DNA from 3 places in the Shewanella sp. 10N.7 genome. Region 3 is predicted to be linked to each of the others. Evidence: predicted binding sites of a transcription regulator. Region 3 holds the regulator's gene; each other region holds the start of a gene.
What was found. The regulator LexA, encoded in region 3, represses DNA repair genes until DNA is damaged. The targets are predictions, from matches to a motif close to TACTGTATNNNNATACAGTA.

Region 1 (7,575 bases), on a different contig from region 3:
TGTTTTCAACATGATCAATGGCTTTACCTTCTTCTAATAAATGCTGCGAGACATGTTCGAGTGAATATCGCTCAAATTGATAAAATGCCGCTTTTATCCAGTCAATACCATCCAAAACAACCCTTCCTGGTAAAGACAGCGTTTCTGGTCTGAATTTATCTTCAACTTTCCATGACAATTCTGTACCACCACGACCTATTAACAAAGGAATTCGATGATACTGACAACGCCTATGTAGAAGTGCTAAATCAAAGGTAACCACTGCCCAGCCAATAATAATGTCAGGATCATATTCATTGAACCAATGAATTAACTGATGGATTAATGCCACTTCGTCATCAACCCATTGAATATATTCAACGCTATCATCAGACTCATTAATCTCATAAGCGTCAAAATCAGGTCGACCAAGCATAATGACTTTTTTATATAAGGGGCTTTGATTATCAAGTGCTGATTGAGAGCCATATAATCCAACTGAGTACAACTCTCCAGATGGGCTGCATTCAAAATCCAGTGAAATCATTGATAATGGAATGGCTAAATCTGCCTTTCTTGTTTTGAATGCTGCATAGCATGCTAGTGGGTCATTCGAATGGCTAGCACTTGCAAAAGTAGCCCCCTCAGTCAGTGATAAAGGTGTTTCTGCATTGCTTGAGTCAGCAGAAACAATGAACTCTGCATCTAACGCAATAAATCTCTCAATAAGATAACGTTGCTCTGCCCTTATATCGGCTTCATAGATCTCGATTCCTGCATCATTGGCAATTCTGAGCAATTGCTTCTGTACTGTCGTTGACTTTAAATAGATGCATGAAACAGCTTGATGCTTAAAGTTTTTTAAACTGATAGGCTCAATACGTATACCTGAATTGAAATGACCGAGAATCAATTCACTGTCACTTTGTTTACAAAAACAGATAACTTCAGCTTGTTCTAGTTCAATGAGTGCCGGTCCTGTTTCTGTTTTTATATAATATTGCAGCATTAATCGACCGTGACGATAAGTCGCATGTCTAGTCAGCACCCTTCCTTTAATCGAAAGTAAAGCATCATTGTTAGTGCTAGTGCTAGTGCTAGTGCTAGTATCAGTGCCTATTGAATTTTGTATTGTCATCTACAATGTTGCCCTGAAATCGTCTGTTTATGAATGATTAACCTATCGTTGGGGCAAATAAGTATTTTCAGTTAACTAAATAAACTTATCTTTACCACTAAATTACTTACCTGTGTCGTTAAAGACGCTATAAACGTTCGATTATTTATTCCGAACATTTAAAATCACTGTTATTATGTACAGCATATACCAGCAAATAAAGAATTAGTAAGTAAAGATTACTAATGGGCCATACATGTTAACGGATCATATTAAAACTCAGATCCGCACTATCTATAAAGATATTGCGACTGCGATGCCAAATTTTCGTTCTCGTAGAGAGCAAAACTACATGGTGGCTGAAATATCTAAAACATTAGCTGGTGATTATGATAAACATCGCAGGATCATGGTTTGTGAAGCTGGTACCGGTATTGGTAAATCCCTTTCTTATATCTTAGGTACTATTCCACTTGCATTAGCCAGCAAGAAAAAAGTATGTATTGCTACCGCAACGGTGGCCCTTCAAGAGCAATTATTGCACAAAGACCTACCCTTTTTTTTACAGCAATCAGGTGTCGACTTTAAATTTGGTCTCGTAAAAGGCAGACAGCGCTACGTTTGCCTAGCAAAACTTGCAGCAATGATTGGTCCAGAAGACACATCACAATTAGCAATGTGGCAAACCAAACCTGACCAAAGTCAAATAGACTTACTAAAAGTACTGCATCAAGATTTTCAGGCAGGTAAATGGAATGGCGAAATTGATACTTTAGAGCAACCATTACCAGATTTCTTATGGCAACAAATTTGTTGTGACAAGCACAGCTGCCATCGTCAAATGTCCAGTCACCACAACTGTCCATTTCATAAAGCGCGCGAAGACGTCGAAACTTGGGACGTATTAATTGTAAACCACAGTCTACTATTTGCTGACTTAGAGCTTGGAGGCGGGGTGATTTTACCTGAGCCTGAAGATATGTTTTACGTTATTGATGAAGCCCATCACCTGCCAACCGTTGCCAGAGACTTTTCCAGTGCGCAAGCCACACTAAGAGGAGCCAGTGACTGGTTAGAAAAAGCCTCGAAAACTTGCTCAAAACTGCAAAATCAACTTAAAACGACTCATATCATTGCGCCAGTACAAGCCATGCTTGACCATATTGGCGATTTAGTGACTCAACTTAATCAAGTGGCGCATTTTTGCGATACGCAGCCTAAATTATTTGCTAACCCAGAAACCCGATTACGTTTTGAAAATGGCAAATTACCAGAGTCATTACTAATACAGGCCGAAAATTTAGCGACCACCTCAAATCTAGCCGTCAAACAGTTTAACAAAATTCAATCTGTGCTCAGTGAAGCCATTAAAGATGGTGAATTGCCTAAGCATCAATCTGAAGCCGTTCTCTCAGAAGCGGGATTTATCCTGCAGCGACTTGAGAACTTAAGTAAGCTTTGGAAAATGTTAGCTAAAGAGGATTCGAAAAAAGGTGCTCCGATGGCACGTTGGGCAGAATTAATTACCGGAAAACAACAGGATTACTTATTCTGCGCCTCCCCTATTGAAGTTGGCTTTATGCTTGAACACATGCTGTGGCAAAAAGCAGCGGGGGTCGTCTTATGTAGTGCAACGCTTCGAGCATTAAATAATTTCAATCATTTTGCTCATCAAGTTGGTCTATCCCTTAATGATGGCAGTCGCTTCTTAGCACTACTATCGCCATTTGATTACGAAAATAATGCCACTTTATTTATCCCACAGATGAATAACGAGCCAACAGAAGATGCCTATACTGACGAACTAGCTGAACAAATCATTGCACTAGTTGAAGATGAAATGGCGACATTGGTTTTATTTGCCTCATATTGGCAAATGGAAAAGGTCACAGATCAAGTCAGTGGCAAAATACCTAAAGAGCAACTTTTTGTTCAAGGAACCATGCCAAGACAACAAATATTGCAACAACACAAACTACGCTGCGATGAAGGTAAACCAAGCATAATTTTTGGTACTGGCAGTTTCTCAGAAGGGTTAGATTTACCTGGAGATTATTTAACTAACTTAATCGTGACTAAATTGCCGTTTGCGGTGCCAACCTCACCCGTTGAACAAGCACATGCTGAATACATAAAGAGTAAAGGTGGCAATCCATTCCTGCAGCTAACTATTCCAGATGCTTCACGCAAATTAATCCAGAGTTGTGGTAGATTACTCCGTAAAGAAGATGACTATGGTCGCGTAACCATTTTAGATAGACGTCTTATTACTAAGCGTTATGGCAAATCATTACTTGATGCCCTTCCGCCATTTCGTAAAGTTATAGAATAGGTAATTATTTGGAATTCTTGTTAGATCCAAGCCACTGGGTAATCTTGGCCGTTATTGGTCTTGTGGCCGGTTTTATTGATGCTGTAGTGGGTGGTGGTGGATTATTATCTATTCCTGCATTATTAACAATGGGAATACCGCCCCATTTAGCACTTGGTACCAATAAACTAGCAGCTTGCTTTGGTTCAATGACTGCTGGGTATACTTATTATAAGCAACAGCTTATTAACTTAAGATTTTGGCGAACCGCCTTTATCGCGACTTTTTTCGGTGCAATTTTAGGCAGTATTTTTGTATATCTTATAGATGCTGCTTGGCTCGAGAAAATCTTACCTTTAGTTATTATCAGTATCGCCATCTATACCTTATTTAGCCCCAAAGCAATGGGCGAGAATCTAAAAGCCGCTCCGATGACATCCCCATGCAAACAAAAACAAACTGCTCAAGGTGTACTATTAGGTGGATACGATGGCTTTGCCGGTCCTGGGATTGGTGCATTTTGGACGGTATCAAGCATAAGACTATACAAATTGCCACTACTAAATAGTTGTGCATTAGCGCGTGTAATGACTTCTGTTAGTAATGTCACTGCATTAGTCATCTTCGCTTTACTAGGAGAAGTCGATTGGGTTCTAGGGTTATGGATGGGGGTTTGCATGATGGCAGGCTCGTTCATTGGCGCTAAATCGGCTATTAGATTCGGTATTCCCTTTGTAAAACCTCTGTTTATTATTACTGTTTTATCAATTGCAGCACATCTTGCTTGGACAGCCTGGTTATGAGAAATACCAACCAACTTATTTATCAATTAAAGCAGCAGCTCAGCTCACTTGAACAAGATGCACTGCATCATGATCAACAATTGCCAGCCCAGCAAAAGAAAATGCTGCAAGATATTGAACGTTTTAACTCACAACTATTTATTCAACAAGGAGCACAACTTAGCCCTTGTATTCAGCAACTGAAAAAAGACATTCAACAATTAGAAAAGCAACTTTCTCTTAAACTCGATGTCAAAATAATCGAACTGAGTTGTCAACGTATTCAAGATCGCTTTACCGCATTGCGCCGCGCACTCGTTACAACCAATATCAATGTTAAGACTGCAGAGCAGAAACGTGCCAACAGTCGCGCAAGGTATGCTAAGAAACAACAGCAACAACATTCAGACAGTGGTTTTGGCTGGATAGCCAGTAATGTGATGAAGAATAGCCACCAGATATATCAAGAGTTAAATAAACATTTGAATTGGGCTACAACTTTTGAACAAAAAATTGCAGAAATGGAAACTAAGCTTGCAAACTGCCACAGTACTGACAAAATCATGATACAAAATGAAATACTTTCTCTACATCGTCGATTAGGGAAATGTCGTCAAGCAATCAGTTATATTGAAGAAAGAATTCAAATGTTTGAACGACCGCATCGAAATAACAATCGTTAAGGAGCAACAATGAAATTTACCCTTCCGCTCAGTGCAGCGTTATTAGCTTTAGCGACTTCAACGTCAGCTATGGCGGCTAACCTAACTATCCCAATGTCATTTGAATATCTTGCACTTGACGGTAAAGAAATCGATACCAACATGTTTACTCATAAGACTGACCTTGAACTTGATAACGGCAGCCATAAAATTGCTATTCGCTATCATGATATGGTTGATGATGATTTTAGTGACAGTCAAAGCTTTGTAAAGTCATCACCTTTTATTGTGGCTATCAATGTTGATGGTGATCATGAGTATCAGCTCAAGCCAATTGACGGTGAATTTGTTAAAAAGCCAAAGTCATTTGCTAAAGACCCGCAAATCGTTATTTCTCGTAAAGACAACGGTGTTGTTGATTACAAAGTGACGCAAACTGATTATACAGAAAGTACTTTTATCAGTAATTTGTTTAGCGGTAATAAAGGTGAAGATATTGATACGCTAGCAGCTTCTGCGACTGACAGTAATACGAAAACGCTACCAGTTGCTGCAGTAGCAACAAGTGCAACAGTTACAGCAACGGCCCCTGCGGCTTCAAAACCTGCAGTAAAAGCTGCAACTCCAGCTGCAGGCGAGACAGCAACACACCCAGAACAAATGCTTCAATATTGGTGGTTACAAGCAGATGAAGAAACAAGAAAAGAATTCATGAGCTGGGCAATCAAGCAATTGTAAATTGATTATCAAAATAAGCGTGTAAATTTCACATTGAATATTCCACTTGTTTATCACGCCAGCTATTCTAAGCTGGCGTTACCTTCTACCCACCGATTTCCAACAAGTAAATATCAGTTGCTGCAGCAATACCTGCTGAACAATCAAATAGCTAAACCCTCCGATTTTCATTCACCGGAAATGATTCAAGTTGAAGTACTCAAGCAAGTGCATCAAGACAAGTATGTTGATGATTTCATCGACAACAAACTTGACCTTAAAGTCATGCGCCGAATTGGATTCCCTTGGAGTGAAGCACTATTAAATAGAACCTTACACGCCGTTAGTGGTACAAGCTTATGTGCAAATTTAGCCATCGAACATGGCGTTTCTTTACATCTCAGCGGTGGATACCATCATGCTCACTATGATTTTGGCAGTGGATTTTGCATATTCAATGACTTAATAGTCGCTGCCAATGGCATGATTTCTAATGGTAAAGCGACTAAAGTGCTTATTATTGATTGTGATGTTCATCAAGGAGATGGCACCGCAACCCTATCATCACAATTCGACAATATTATCAGTTGCTCTTTTCATTGCTTAAAAAACTTTCCTTCAAGAAAACCTAATTCAGACCATGACATAGAATTTGATAAAGGAATTGATGACCGCCACTTTCTTCATTCACTCGAACAAGTGGTTCCTTACCTCATCAATATTCACCAGCCAGACCTAATTTTATATGATGCTGGGGTCGATATTCACAGAGATGACGATTTAGGCTATCTCAACATTTCGACAGCAGGTATTTTAGCGCGTGATAAGTTTATATTTAAAACCGCTAAACAAGCTAATATCCCTATTGCAGCAGTCATAGGCGGTGGTTACAGCCGAAATGAAGCCGAATTAACTCATCGTCATAGTCAACTTTTTATTGCAGCCAATTCAATCTGGTAGCAAACTGATATAAAAATTCATTCTCTTGGAGTAAAACATGCAAGTTGATATTCGTAATTACTATGAAGTGCTATTAATGGAAATATTAAGAGATGAAGGTTTATTAGAAGAACTGCCAGAAGAGTATTTAGCAGATCTATGTTGCGTAACCTTAAACCAGCTTCCAGTGCGTTACATCAGGCATTTAGTCGATACGTATTTTTTCGAAGATTACAACGAACTGCAAAGCATGAAAAATGAAATACAACTCGCATTAGAGAAATCTCGTGAATTTTTGAAAGCCAACTTAAAAAGACGTATTGCGGAAGAAGAAGCTGAAGCAAAGGCAAAACTTGAATCGATACCGAGAATTGAAAGTACTGAAAATTAAAAGTACTGAAAATTGAAAGTACTAAAATCAAATAGATCTAAACTGAGAAAATTGAATACAAAAAATTTCTATATAAAATATGTATGAGTAAGACATTAAGAATTTTGATGGTAAAACAAGAAGAATTTGGAGGTTCCCCTAGAGCCACACCCCGGCACACGAGTCACTTGGTGCGGTTGCTCCCTTCCAGGCCTGGCCGAGTTCACAAGTTATCATTGCGGGGGGACCCTAAGGTCACCATAGATTTCACATAAAACCTGTTTTACGTGAACGGCAGGATTATCCCCCACACCTGTGACATGATCAAGTTAAATCGCCATACTTTCATCATCTTTATGTTTGTTTGAACAATGATTACTCAATTGAATGCTTTTTCGTACATTGCCAAAATCAATAAAGCCATTCATAAGTCACTTTTCTCTGCTTTAGATTAATTAGAACAACCTTTAATTTAATCAAAAGCCACTAAAGCCGATCTAGATCACACTTCTTAACAAAAGTGAGATTTTAACGCTAAAAACCACATAAAAAGTCATTCAAATACAAACAAAAGTCACACAATTCACTTATTATTAGTAATGGTAATTTTAGCAGTAAGTAATGTATTGGATGGTACGTTAGTTAATGATTCTATTAATTAAGTTTACTCTAATTAAATAATCCATATAGTTTAGTGA
Region 2 (7,575 bases), on a different contig from region 3:
CTTACTCCTTCAGAAAGGCTGACAGTTGATTGATGTATTTCTACCAGCATTGACTGAAGTTGGGCAATAAATTGATTTATCCCTAAGGCAATTTTACCTAAATCATCTTCACTTTTAATGGTTAATCGTCGAGTTAAATCGCCATTACCTTCTGAGAGACCTATAACAAGATCTCGTAATTCAATAATCGGTTGATAAAGCTTGTTCAGAAGAGTAAGTAAGATAACGATTGAAATAATAAGAATTACGCTGATGATCATGGCCATTTGCAAAGTGGCACTAACCAGAGGCGCAAAGGCTATGTCTTCATCTACGGTAATTACAACGTACCATTCCTTACCATCGAGCAGTTCAATGCGTTGGCTTGCAACTAAACTTGTTTGACCATTTATCATGCTACTTTCTACGGCTTCAGCCTTATCGGTTATCGTGTAGTAGAGTGATTGTAGTGCTGCGACATCATTAATGTTCTGCTTTTGTTCAATCAAAATCGAGTTAGATGCCAGCACTAACCCCTGCTTATCAATAATGAATCCAGATGCCCCATTGATTTTATGTAAATCATCTAATTCTTGTTGCAGTTCATCAAACCTGAGATCGGCCATAATAATACCGTTATCTATCGCATGCATGACACCAAGCATTGGAACAGCATCAGTCCGAGTAAAAAAAATGTCACTTAAAGTTAATGATGAGCTACCTTTTCCTGTTTGGTACCAAGGGCGTGTTCTTGGATCATATTTATCTAACAACCCAACACCATTCGGAAACGACTCAGATTCTTTGGAAACAAATGATGAGCCATCATCAAAACCGATTATGACTTTAGATACCCCACCTAATTGAGCGGTGTACCTTGTCATTGCAACATGGTTATCACCTATCTCACCTTGACTATAAAGATGTGCAAGTTCAGTCACAGCCTCAGTAGTTCGATTAAATGCTGTGTGAATGTCTGAAACTTTGTGCTTTAAGGTATTATGAATTTCTTGGGTGAGTGCGCTAGTGATTTGATCTTTAAGTAAGCTATGAGCAACCCAGCCATAAATCAACAGTGAAAGCACCAATAGAAAGCTCATGGCAGACAATATACTTGTTTTAAAACCTAATTGTTTCATTTGGTTACCTATTTGTATTATTATAGGTTTATATGATAATCATTAGGTGGAGGTAAAAATGATATCTTGCTCAATTATTTTAACTTCTAGTGACATTAATTGAACATTTTTATTGTTACTTTATGAGTTTAAACAATTGAAATCGATTCAATGATAGGGATGTAATCGTTTCTTTTACGTTGAGGTGGCTTGATTTCTTGTGTACTGTTTTTATATACAGTACTATTGGGATGTGTATTTGCTATTTAGTTTTTTGTCTATGCGAAAAATTATTCATATCGATATGGATTGTTACTTTGCCGCAGTGGAAATGCGCGATTTTCCTGAGCTGCTCGGCAAACCGCTTGCTGTGGGTGGTCGAAGCGATCGCAGAGGGGTTATTAGCACCTGTAATTATGAGGCTCGTGAGTTTGGCGTACGTTCTGCAATGTCGAGTTACCATGCGCTTAAGCTTTGCCCCGACCTTATCTTAGTCCCCGGTCGAATGGATGTATATAAATCTGTGTCCGTACAAATTCGAGAGATTTTTCATCGCTATACTGATTTGGTTGAACCCTTGTCGTTAGATGAAGCGTACCTTGATGTTACTGATTGTGACGAGTGCAAGGGGAGTGCGACCTTGATTGCACAGGCTATTCGACAAGAGGTTTTTGATGTTACAGGTCTAACGGCATCTGCTGGGGTAGCCCCTATCAAATATTTAGCCAAAATTGCCTCCGATTTGAATAAACCAAACGGCCAATATGTGATCCCGCCTGACGCCATTGCTGAATTTGTAAAACCACTCTCGTTAAATAAAATACCTGGAGTAGGTAAAGTCACTTCTGCAAAGCTTGCAGCATTAGGGCTCAACACATGCGAAGATGTGCAGCGCTACCCAAATGATAAGCTAATTAATGGCTTTGGAAAATTTGGTCGGGTGCTAATCGAGCGAGCCCAAGGTATCGATAATCGTCTTATTAGCCCTAATCGAGTGCGCAAGTCAGTCGGTGTCGAAACCACACTTGCTCAAGATATTTTTACTTTAGAGCAGTGTAATAATGTGATGCCACAGTTGATCCAAGAGTTGCTTGTGCGAGTCAACCGCAGTGCGAAAGATAGAAAAATACATAAACAAGTGGTGAAGCTTAAATTTAATGATTTTAAACAAACCACCATTGAACATCGCAGTGACGAGATAGCCATTAATTTGTTTCAGGACTTGTTGGCTCAGGCATTAGAGCGAGCAAATGGCCGTGGGATAAGATTGGTCGGTGTATCGGTTGGCTTAGCGGATATAGCGCTAGAAGCTCCAGAGTTATCCCATAATAATGAGCAATTGGATTTAAACTTTTAATCTATATCAACAGGCTATTATCAAACATTATTGCCAACAAAAAAGCTGCCATAAGGCAGCTTTTTTCAGATAAAGACTAGTGTCTTAATTTCAATGATTAGTCTTTTGCAGGAATACGCTCAAGAACCGCTAGCAACAGCTCCCAGTATTGACCAACGGTTGTGATGTTAACCATTTCATCAGGGCTATGTGGGTAACGAATGGTAGGGCCAATAGAAACCATATCCATTGTTGGATAAGGCTCTTTAAATAATCCACACTCAAGACCCGCATGAATTACCATGATGGTTGGATCTTTTTTGTAAATGTCATTGTAAGTATCACGAACAATTGCCATCACTGGAGAGTTATTGTTGGGCTTCCAGCCTGGGTAAGCGCCAGATAACTCGATGCTAGCACCTGAAAGGTTAGCGAGTGCTGTCAATTGTGTTTCAATTTCAACGCGGCCTGAGTCGATTAATGAACGGATAAGGCAAAGCACTTCAACAGATTCATTTTCAGTACTAATAACCCCAGTATTCAATGATGTTTCAGTAACGCCTTCAACTTCATCACTCATACGCATTACCCCATTAGGGCAAGCATGAAGTAAGTCGATCAAGGTGTTTTGTGCATCTTCACTCATGACTTTTTCTGGAGTCTCGATTGAAGCAAGTGTGAGTAACATGTCAGGATCGGCAATCGATAACTCTGCACGCACTATTGCCTGGAACTCGGTAATGGCTTGTTCAAGCTTAGTTTGGTTTTCACTAGGCAACATAAAGCTGATGTTGGCTTCACGTGGAATAGCATTACGTAGTGAGCCGCCAGTAAAGTTAACTAACTCAAGTGCGAGCTCATCGGCGTAGCTAAATAAGAAGCGTGCTAGTAACTTGTTTGCATTACCACGACCTAAGTGGATGTTTACACCTGAATGGCCACCTTTTAGTCCAGATAAAGTTAGGCTAAAGCTGGCATTAGTTTGCTCAGGAGCTTGCCATGACATTGGCACACTTAATTGAGCGTCAACACCGCCTGCGCAGCCCATGTAGATTTCGCCTTCTTGCTCAGAGTCAGTATTAATTAAAATATCTGCTTCAAGCATGCCTGCTTCTAGACCAAAAGCGCCAGTCATTCCTGCTTCTTCATCAATGGTCAGTAATACTTCTAATGGACCATGCTTGATATCATCAGCGCCAAGTACTGCTAGAGCAGAAGCCATACCAATACCATTATCAGAACCTAACGTTGTACCGTTAGCTTTTACCCACTCACCATCAACATAAGCTTCAATCGGATCTTTTTCAAAATCATGCTCTTTATCAGCATTCTTTTGCGGAACCATATCAATATGAGCCTGAAGAACTACAACCTTGCGGTTTTCCATGCCAGGAAAAGCGGGTTTTTTAATGATGAGGTTGCCCACTTTATCTTCTACAACGCTTAAGTTTTTTGACTTAGCCCACTGTTGTATGTGTTCACTTAATGCTTGTTCGAATTTTGATGGATGTGGAATTGAACAAATTTGTTCAAACCATTGCCATAAAGGCTGAGGATATAATTGATTGATCGCTGTCACGAAGACTCCCTTATTGTTTTTGAGGTGGGAATAGATGGCAAACAGTCTAGCATATCAAGCCTGTTAGACTGTGATCTGAGGCGATTTGATTGTTTGTGTTATAGCAAATATATGTAAATAAATATTAACCCTGTCGTCATTTGAAATTTATATACTTAGGCCGCGCAAACTGGCTATTATTTAATGCTTAATGGCAAACTGTTCATAGCTAAATAAAAATGATTAAAAAGGAAGGCTCATGTTTCAAGTGGATCTAGTAGACGTTCAAAGTGATGATGCGATTTTCGAAGGTAATGGCTGGGATGCCGTTATTGTTGTTGCTTCAGATTTAGATGTCATCGCACAAGATGAAATCAAATTACTGGCAAATCATGCCAAACAAATTGATCAAAGAATTGGTAAAACCGCAACCTTATTATTAGCGCCAGGTTTAGCTGGCGGGCGTTTGATTGTGTCGCCAGTGCTCAATGCACAAAACGAATACAGTGATGTAACTGTGTTTGCTAAGGCAGCACGTGAGGGGATTGCGATTGCAAAAGCTGCTGGTGCGGTAAAACCATTATTGGTGGTAAGCCAACATAGCGATACGCGTTATCAATATGCGCAACAGGTCTCGGCATTAGCATGTGGTCAAGAGTTATGGCAATCCCTTGAGTACCGAGAAGCTGAACAGACATTGCCTGCAATGACAGCGATTGGTTTATTGGTAACTCAATCTTGCAGTGAATTACTCAATGCTGTTGAAGCGGGTAAGGTGCTGGCTCGTGACTTATGTGGCACGGAACCTGAAAGAATGGCAGCTCCTGCATTTGCTGATTATTGTGTCGATGCTTTTAACGGCAGTGGTTTATCAGTTTCAGTGGTGGATGAGCAAGAAGAGCTAGAACGAGACTACCCGCTATTATGCGCAGTTGGTCGAGCATCATTTTGTGTACCTAGGCATCAGCCTCGTGTTGTAAAGGTTGAATACGTTGGCGAAGGTGAAATAGAGAAGACATTTTTATTCGCTGGTAAAGGGGTTATATACGATACCGGTGGTGCAGATATCAAAGTCGCTGGCGGTATGGCTGGGATGAGCCGTGATAAGGGCGGCGCTGCAGCAGTTGCAGGCTTAATGAAAACCTTATCTCTATTAAAACCAAAAGGTATTCGGGTTATCGCAGAATTAGGTTTAGTCAGAAATAGCATTGGTAGTGATGCGTTTGTACCTGATGAAATCATCAATAGCCACGCAGGTGTGCGCGTAAGAATTGGTAATACTGATGCAGAAGGGCGTTTAGTACTCGCTGATTTATTATCGCATTTAAGAATAAAAGCCACATCTGCAGTTAATCCTCAATTATTTTCAGTGGCTACCTTAACTGGCCATGTGGTGCGCTGTTACGGTGGTTACACTGCAGTGGTAGAAAATGCGGTGTCAAAAGCACAGGGCATTGGCGCTGGAATTGCTGATGTCGCTGAGTTATGGGGTGAATCGGTTGAGTTGTCTCGTTTACGTCATGATGATTTCGCTAAGGTAAATAACATTTCTGGTCAAGGTGAGTTACTGTCATCTAATAATGGCCCATCAGCCATTACTGCCCGTGGTCATCAATACCCTGCAGCTTTCCTTATTAATGCCTCTGGTTTAGGCGATCATGGCAGTCACAGTGCTGCACCGCTACCATTTGCCCATATCGACATTGCGGGTAGTGCAACGGAAGGGCACCCTTTGTATGGAAAACCGACGGCATCACCTTTGGTAACTTTATTACATAATGCGATAAAGTAAGCTTCTAGTAGCTTAAAAAATAACCGAGCACAATATATAGTGGCTTTATTGCGAAAGTAACAAAGCCGCTTGTATTTATATAGTCATACAAATGTAATTTAGTTACTTTTTTAGCTATATTTTAAATAATTTCAAATAATACTTGTAATAAAATTACATTTTGGTATTATTTATCTCGTTGAAGAGCACGGTGCTTTTCAATTCTAGTTCATCCAGGAAGGATAAAGTCTCCAAGGAATCGAGTAAGTAAGTTGTCTCAATGGATTGAGAAAAGTAAGTTCCAAGGAACCGAGCCCAGCAAGACTAGGTTTTAAACAACTTTATTTGGAGTATGTACTATGTCTTATACAGGCAATCAATATATTTATTGGCAAAACACTTGGTTAAGTTCAGATGCTTTATCAGGTGGTTTATATGCCATGACATTCAAGGGCTAACCCATCCTTGATTGAAGTTTTACCCGTATCAACCCTTTTTTCTGTCGCCTCACGGCGATCTTAGACAACAGTAAGCTAGTTCTCTATTGCTAGTTTATTTTGAAGTTTTATCACTTAATGGTGATTCAGTTTTCCTATCCCCATACCGGAAAACGATTAAACTTGTCAGCCTACTCATTGAGTAGGCTTTTTTTTGCCTGTATTTCACGTTTCCCTCAGTAATCAGTTTATTAAATTGTCTTGCTAGCGAATATGAGTGTTTATATTGTGAATATGGCTAAGCTCCCTATAAATACCTATAATCCTTGTCACTAAAATGTCACCTGTATCAGTTCCTTATCATAGTGAGTTGATCAAGTAAGGCGTGACAACAGCCGTTCCATTCCCTTTTTCAAGGATTAAAGTTTCATGTTAGAGAAACTGTTCAAACTCAAAGAGAATCAATCAAATATAAAACAAGAAGTGGTTGCAGGTATCACGACCTTTTTAACCATGGCCTATATCATTTTTGTTAATCCGATGATGTTGGCGGATGCGGGCATGGATCAAGGCGCTGTTTTTGTGGCGACATGTTTAGCGGCTGCAGTAGGTTGTTTAGTGATGGGCTTTGTTGCCAACTATCCAATCGCGTTGGCACCTGGAATGGGATTAAATGCTTTTTTCACTTACACCGTTGTTGGTGAAATGGGCTATAGCTGGGAAACAGCATTAGGCGCGGTATTCATGTCGGGTATTTGTTTCCTTATTCTGTCTTTAGTGAAAATTAGAGAGTGGATTGTCAATAGTATTCCGATGAGTTTACGTTTGGGTATTGCTGCTGGTATTGGTTTATTCCTTGCCTTTATTGGCCTTAAGGCTGCAGGCATTGTTGTTGCAAGTCCTGCAACCTTAGTGACCATGGGCGACATTACGGCATTTCCAGCTGTGATGGCTGCACTCGGTTTCTTTTTAATTATTGCTATGGTTCAGCGAGGGTTAAAAGCTTCAGTAATTTTAAGTATTTTTATCGTCACAGCGCTGGGGTTAGCGTTTGGCGACGTTAGTTATAATGGCATTGTATCAATGCCGCCATCTATTGCGCCCACTTTCATGAAAATGGACTTATCTAGCGTATTAGAAATCAGCATGATTTCAGTGATATTTGCTTTCTTATTTGTCGATCTCTTTGATACTTCAGGGACATTAGTTGCAGTGGCTCAGCGCGGTGGTTTCTTAGATGAACAAGGCCGTTTACCGAGAGTGAAGCGTGCATTAAGTGCTGATAGTTTGGCAACTATTGCAGGTGCGAGCTTAGGTACCTCTACAACAACCAGTTATATTGAAAGTACTGCGGGTGTGAGCGCTGGTGGCAGAAC
Region 3 (7,575 bases):
CGCAATCAACATGGTGCAGTACATGAAAAATAGCTCGGCGAATACTGGCATACCCGTAGTAAACATGTGATGCGCCCATACCAAGAACGACAGAATCGCAATACTTGAGGTGGCGTAAACCATGGAGGAATAACCAAAGAGCTTTTTACGGCTAAAGGTAGGCACAATTGCCGAGATAATACCGAAGGAGGGTAAAATCATAATGTAAACTTCAGGGTGACCGAAGAACCAGAAAATATGCTGGAACATCACAGGATCGCCACCACCTGCAGCATCGAAGAAGCTAGTACCGAAGTATTTATCGGTTAATACCATGGTGACAGCACCTGCGAGTACGGGCATCACCGCTATCAATAAGAATGCAGTAATCAACCAAGTCCATACAAACAATGGCAACTTCATCCATGTCATACCTGGTGCGCGCATATTCACAATAGTCACGACCACGTTAATCGCGCCCATGATGGAGCTTATTCCCATAATGTGTACTGAGAAGACGAATAATGCCGTGGTATCAGGACTGTAGGTCGTTGATAGTGGTGCGTAGAAGGTCCAACCAAAGTTAGGCCCACCGCCTTCCATAAATAGCGAACTTAACAGAATGGCAAACGCGAATGGCAGAATCCAAAAACTCCAGTTATTCATCCGAGGTAGTGCCATATCTGGCGCACCAATCATCATTGGAATAAGCCAGTTAGCTAGGCCGGTAAAGGCTGGCATAACGGCACCAAAGACCATGATCAGCCCGTGAACTGTGGTCATTTGGTTGAAAAAGTTTGGATCAACTAATTGCAATCCTGGCTGGAACAGTTCGGCGCGGATAACCATCGCCATTGCACCGCCAGTGAGAAACATGATGAAACTAAACCATAAATATAATGAGCCAATGTCTTTATGGTTAGTGGTTAAAATCCAGCGCATGATGCCTTTCGGCGCGCCATGATGGTGATCATCATGGCCATGGTCATCGTGAGACTGACCATCATGAGCTTCGGTTGTATCTTGTGTAATAGTGCTCATTTTAATCCCTTACTTTCCATGACCATCAACGTCAGAAGCCTGTACAGCATCTCCAGAATCATTACCCCAAGCGTTTCGCTCATAGGTAATAACTGCTGCGAGTTGTTGCGGTGTGAGTAGAGAGCCAAATGCCTGCATTGCTGTACCAGCTTTGCCATTGACGACAACTTCAATATGGCCGTCAACAGGCCCTGTAATCGCTGGGCTGCCGATTAATGAAGGGAAAGCACCAGGTAAACCTGTGCCAGCGGCTTGGTGACATGCGGCGCAATTGGTCATATAGACTTGCTCACCCATGGTCATCAGTTCTTCCATGGTTAAATCATCAAGTACGACTTCTGCTTTTGCTTCTTCTATCACTTCGGTCACAGCTTCAGTTGCAGCTTGTTCTACTTGGTCAGCGGTCGCTGGTAAGGTCACAGGCGTTGCAATGTCACTTGCAGGGCCAGATTCAGTTGTTGAACCGCCGCCATTAATATCAGCTGCTTGTACAACATCACCTGAGTTATTACCCCAAGCATTTCGCTCGTAAGTTACAACAGCTGCGATTTCTGTAGCAGTAAGCTGTTTAGCAAATGCTTGCATTGCAGTGCCTGCTTTACCATTAACCACGATATCAACATGATGACTTACCGGGCCTTTAATCAGTGGACTACCAATCAGAGATGGGAATACACCAGGAAGACCTGCACCGTTTGGTTGGTGACATGCGGCGCAAACGCCCATATAGACTTGCTCACCTTGAGCCATTAACTCGTCATATGTGAGTGTTTGTGAAAGTGAAGCTTCAGCTGCAGCTTTGGCATCTACGGCTAGCTGCTTTTGGTCAAGCAGCCATTGCTCATAATCAGCTTCGGAAACGGCTTCAACCACGATTGGCATAAAGCCGTGATCTTTACCGCACAACTCAGCACATTGGCCACGGTAGGTGCCGATTTTATCGATTTTTGTCCATGCTTCATTAATGAAGCCAGGGTTGGCATCTTTTTTAACCGCAAATGCAGGTACCCACCATGAGTGAATAACATCATCACTGGTCATCAAGAATCGAACTTTACGATTAATAGGTAATACGAGAGGTTTATCGACTTCTAATAAGTAAGTTTCAGTCTTTTCCGCAGAGCCTTGGATTTGCTCTGCTGGCGTTGAGAGTAAACTAAAAAACTCGACATCTTCGTTGAAATAGCTGTAATGCCATTTCCACTGAGAGCCAGTCACTTTAATGGTTAAATCTGCATCGCTAGGATCTTCCATAGCAATCAGAGTTTTAGTGGCAGGAATTGCCATACCAATAAGGATGATAAATGGCACGATTGTCCATGCTATTTCAACCTTGGTACTGTCATGAAAATCAGCCGGCACTGCGCCTTTTGATTTTCTGTGGTAGATCATTGAGTAAATCATGATCCCAAAGACCACAACACCTATAGCACAACAGATATATAGAATAATCATGTGGAGGTCATAAACCTTGCCACTGATTTCTGTTACGCCTTGCGTCATGTTAAGCGGCATATCAGCCGCCGCAAGCGGTACTGCAAATAGCAGCACCATTAATCCATACAACAATCGCTTCACAAGACCACTCCTCTGCCAATTGCGATTTGCAATAACAACAAGGAAAAGTCACACAGTAATACTCTGCTCTATGCAAACTTCTCTATTCCCGAAAAAGTTTGATCACTTCAAAGTACACGGTGGCTGCGAGTATCAATACTCGATTATTCTATTGGTTTATGGTGGCCACACTTGTACCTAATACTGAACTTTTCAATTCTTAAATTGACGCTTTTTATTCAAGGCTTTCTATACCGCATGGTACCAGCACAATCTTTACAGCGTTTTGTAGCTTTTTATCATTTTATAAACTCAAGAGTGACAGCAAATTGTTACTCTCTTGTTAACTACATTACTTGGAGATTAAATATTGATCAAGATCACTTTATCATCTAATTTGCTGAAAAAAGGCGCAAAAAAAAGCCCTTCACATAAATGAAGGGCTTTTTAAAGAGAGATTTGTTTAGTGAAAAGCAGATAAATTTAAGCTTGTTGGTGTTACAGAAGTATTGGCACCCATATGTTCATCATGTAAGTGAGTATTTACATCTTCAATGATGACACCTTGTGCTAATGCGCTTTTAGCAACCAATTGAATACGTCGATTATCACGCGCATCTAGTGGTGTAGTCCAAGTAATAACGGCACTGGAAGTACCACTTGTTAGTGCTTTTTCCATCGCCCAAAGCGTTTCTACTTCATCTTTAGTGTGAACAAGTAAAACACGATCCATGCGAACGTTAGCGTTAGCCAATATTTGTTTATAGCCAATATGCGGAGGATTAATCAGTACAATCCAACGACCTTGCTGACTTAAAATGGCCAAATGGCTGCACAACTGGGTTAACTCAGTTAAGCCTTGGTTGGCACTTTGCTTAGTTTCAATGCCTTGTTTAACTGGCGCAGTTGTTGATGTCATATCGACCCATAAGCCTGGATGACGTGGTGCATTACCTAATAATGTGTTCATAACCAACCTCCATTTCGGATAACGCCAACTGCAAGCCCTTCAATTGTCAGGCTCTGGCATGTTAAATCTACTTTAATCGGCGAATATTGTTCATTTTCTGCGTGCAGATAAACAACGTTGCCTTTCTTTTCAAAACGTTTAACTGTGACGTCATCATCTACACGAGCGACGACCACTTGACCATTTTTAGCTTGCTGCATTTTGTGAACAGCTAATAGGTCACCTTCAATAATGCCAATGTCTTTCATACTGTCGCCACGAACTCGTAGTAAGAAATTAGCATTTGGTTTGAACATTTCAGGATCAACTTGGAAGTATTGTTCAACATGTTCCAGCGCAAGAATAGGTTCACCTGCTGCAACTTGTCCGATAAGAGGGAGGCCTTCTTCAACTTCCTCTTCTTCCTGAATCATGCGGATTCCGCGTGAAGTGCCAGGAATAATTTCGATACAGCCTTTCTTCGCCAGCGCCTTTAAATGTTCTTCGGCAGCGTTAGCACTTTTAAAGCCTAATCTAGTGGCAATTTCTGCACGAGTCGGTGGCATACCTGTCTCAGCAATATTACATTTAATTAGTTCTAGAATTTCAGCTTGTCGTGGCGTTAAAGGTCTCATATTGATTCCTGTTTTTTTATACAGTGACTGTCATTATATACAGTATCTTTGGTCGCGCAAGTATTAACCAATGAAATTTATGGTATCTGCTGGTTTATTGTTGTTTTTATTATGTGGTATTGGGTTTTAGTTTATATAAATCAATGTCTTGATTGTTTTAGGGTATGTGTGATTTTTATTGGTACTAATTTTAATATTAGTACTTAACAGAGAGGTTTCAGGTCGATACAGTATATTTATACAGTACTGTTGATGCATTTCGTCCAGCATAAATCAGCGTTGGAATTGCTTAATTATTTTCAGCTAACGGCCTTCATATTGCCGCTCAATTGTTAAATACAGATAAGCAGGTTAGTGAATCCCATCTAGATTCTGGTATCCTATGCGCAATAAATCGTTGTAGATAATGCGAATACTCATGCTAAAACCAGATTCTATCATTGCTAAATCGTTGCGTTGGATTCAGAAATTAATGGTACACAGTGTTGTTGTGCCTGAAGATCCGTTCGCTGACTTAAATCTAGATCCAGAAAAGCCAGTGGTCTATGTCATGAAGACAGAGTCGCTGAGTGACATTGCTGCTTTGCATGAAATGTCGGCTAAGTTTGGCTTACCAAGTCCTTATGAAAGACTGGATGTTGATGGTTTAAATACCCCAAGAATTGTCTGTGTTGAAGGACGTAAGCCGCTGTTTGGCAAGCGTCACAGTGGTGAAAAATTTGTCGCCAATTTCACCAAACTACTCGAATTACATCAAAAGAATAAAGAGTTAGATATTCAGTTGGTGCCTGTTAGTCTTTATTGGGGACGTATTCCTGGTAAAGAAGATGACACCATGACCGCTGCAGTGTTTGAACGCGAAAACCCGACTTGGCTGCGTAAGTGGTTAATGATCCTGTTTTTAGGTCGCCATAACTTTATTCAATTCTCTAATGCAATGTCATTACGTTACATGGCTGATGAGCATGGTACGGATGTCAGTATTGCCCATAAACTCATCCGCGTTGCACGAGTCCATTTCAGACGTCAACGTAAAGTGATGACAGGACCGCAACTGCCAAACCGTCAGGCGATGTTCAACTCGTTACTTAAGTCAGAATCTATTACTAAAGCGATTCAAGAAGAAGCGGCGAACAAAAAGATATCTGAAGAAAAAGCGCGCGAAAAAGCCATTGAGTACCTCGATGAAATTGCCGCTGATTATTCTGATAACTTGATCCGCATTGCTGAGCGCTTTTTAACTTGGTTATGGAACAAGTTATACAGTGGTATCAGTATTAAAAGTGCCGAAAAAGTCAGAAAGCTACACCATGACGGCCATGAAATTGTCTATGTGCCATGTCATCGTAGCCATATGGATTACTTATTACTGTCTTACATCCTTTATTATCAAGGCATGGTACCACCGCACATTGCTGCCGGAATTAACTTGAACTTTTGGCCTGCGGGGCCAATGTTCCGTCGTGGTGGTGCGTTCTTTATTCGTCGTAGTTTTAACGGTAATAAATTATATACCGCCGTATTCAGAGAATATTTAGATCAATTATTTGCCAAAGGTTATTCAGTTGAGTACTTCACTGAAGGTGGTCGCTCACGTACAGGTCGTTTACTAGCGCCAAAAACGGGCATGCTAGCGATGACTGTGAACAGTGTTTTGCGTGGCATTGAGCGTCCTGTGACATTGGTGCCTGTGTATTTGGGTTACGATCACGTGATGGAAGTGTCGACTTACCATAAAGAGTTAAGCGGTAAGAAGAAGCAAAAAGAATCGGTGTGGCAGGTATTTGGTGCATTACGTAAATTAGGTAATTTTGGTCAAGGTTATGTCAATTTTGGCGAACCCATTAACGTACAACAATTCTTGAACCAACAAGCGCCAGACTGGCGTGAAGAAATTGCTCAAGATCCTGAGCAAAAACCGACTTGGTTAACGCCTGCGGTTAACACACTTGCCAATAAAGTGATGACCAATATCAACAGTGCTGCGGCGGCGAGTTCAGTCACGTTAACCAGTATGGTGCTGTTGGCTGCAGAGCAAAATGCGTTAGAGCGCAGTGAGCTTGAAAGCCAGTTAGGCTTATACCTGAAGTTATTGAAAGATGTGCCGTACACCGGCTATACCTCGGTTGCCGAAGGGACGCCAAGTGAGTTGATTGAGCAATGTTTATCGCTGAAAAAGTTTACTTCAACTAGTGATCAATTAGGTGAGATTATTGCGATTGAAGAGCATGCGGTGATTGCGATGAGTTATTATCGCAATAACATTATTCACTTGATGGCAGTGCCTTCATTAATTGCCAGTTGCTTAGTGCAATATGAAGAACATAATCGTGAAAATATTCATAAAATCGTCAATGACTTTTACCCATTACTTAAAGCTGAATTGTTTATGGGTATCGAGGATTTAACCGCATATGTCGATCATGTTTTAGACTTGTTTGTTGAGCAGCAATTGATTTCAGGTACTGACGAGTTTGAAGTCAATCAAGGTAATATTACCCAGTTAATGCTATTGTCCGAAACTGTCAGTGAGACATTACAACGTTACGCGATTATCTTTAATTTATTGGCTTACAAGCCGGATATTGAACGTTCAGATCTCGAAAGCGCGAGCCATATGCTAGCTCAGCGTTTAGGTGCTTTACACGGAATTACTGCGCCAGAGTTTTATGATAAAAAACTCTACAATAATTTGAGTGTAAAATTAAAAGAATTAGGGCACTTGTCGGGTAGTGACAATCAATTTGCTGTCATCCGAATTCGTGACCATGCCAATGGCATGTTGCGATTATCTGTTCGTAAAACCATAGTCGATAGTGTGACTGTGGAACATGGGTAACGACTAACTTTATGAGTTCAACACAAACGCAGCCGAAAAATAAATCTTTGTTAGGCGGCGCAATGATCATTGCTGGTACCACTGTTGGTGCCGGTATGTTTTCTCTTCCTGTTGTGAGTGCTGGTATGTGGTTTGGCTATTCGATAGTCATGCTCATCGGCATTTGGTTCTGTATGTTAGTTTCAGGCTTATTGCTGTTAGAAACCAACTTACACTTTAAACCAGGTGACAGCTTTGACACTCTAACCAAAGTCACTTTAGGTCAGTTTTGGCGTATCGTGAACGGCCTATCAATAGCCTTCGTGCTATATATCCTTACCTATGCTTACATCAGTGGCGGTGGTTCGATTGTGAACCATACTTTGTCGGGTATGGGGATTAACTTGCCGCAAAGCCTCGCAGGATTAGTGTTTGCGGCCTTGCTAGCAGCTGTGGTGGTGATAAGTACTAAAGCCGTTGACCGTATCACGACTGTGATGATTGGCGGTATGATCATTACCTTCTTTTTAGCGGTGGGCAATCTACTCATTGATGTCGATAGCGTAAAATTATTAGTACCAGATGGCGAAGCAAGC

Region 1: dinG (ATP-dependent DNA helicase DinG) is a predicted target of LexA. The motif match lies at 1,283-1,302, and genes of this name have one in related genera.
Region 2: dinB (DNA polymerase IV) is a predicted target of LexA. The motif match lies at 1,321-1,340, and genes of this name have one in related genera.

Annotation. Positions count from the first base shown of each region.
Region 1 covers NZ_JAJGZS010000014.1:331-7,905, forward strand. Annotated here, with positions in the region: partial or broken gene LMH66_RS10340 (3'-5' exonuclease) at 1-988, opposite strand, end outside; gene dinG (ATP-dependent DNA helicase DinG) at 1,353-3,428, shown strand; gene LMH66_RS10350 (sulfite exporter TauE/SafE family protein) at 3,437-4,210, shown strand; gene LMH66_RS10355 (primosomal replication protein) at 4,207-4,872, shown strand; gene LMH66_RS10360 (DUF2057 domain-containing protein) at 4,882-5,589, shown strand; gene LMH66_RS10365 (histone deacetylase) at 5,623-6,528, shown strand; gene LMH66_RS10370 (late competence development ComFB family protein) at 6,566-6,898, shown strand; RNA gene ffs (signal recognition particle sRNA small type) at 7,034-7,130, opposite strand.
Region 2 covers NZ_JAJGZS010000007.1:127,309-134,883, reverse strand. Annotated here, with positions in the region: gene LMH66_RS06425 (methyl-accepting chemotaxis protein) at 1-1,118, opposite strand, end outside; gene dinB (DNA polymerase IV) at 1,378-2,454, shown strand; gene LMH66_RS06415 (aminoacyl-histidine dipeptidase) at 2,552-4,012, opposite strand; gene LMH66_RS06410 (M17 family metallopeptidase) at 4,251-5,783, shown strand; gene LMH66_RS06405 (NCS2 family permease) at 6,629-7,575, shown strand, end outside.
Region 3 covers NZ_JAJGZS010000022.1:50,464-58,038, forward strand. Annotated here, with positions in the region: gene ctaD (cytochrome c oxidase subunit I) at 1-1,020, opposite strand, end outside; gene coxB (cytochrome c oxidase subunit II) at 1,030-2,598, opposite strand; gene LMH66_RS14435 (cell division inhibitor SulA) at 3,041-3,547, opposite strand; gene lexA (transcriptional repressor LexA) at 3,544-4,161, opposite strand; gene plsB (glycerol-3-phosphate 1-O-acyltransferase PlsB) at 4,580-7,000, shown strand; gene mtr (tryptophan permease) at 7,012-7,575, shown strand, end outside.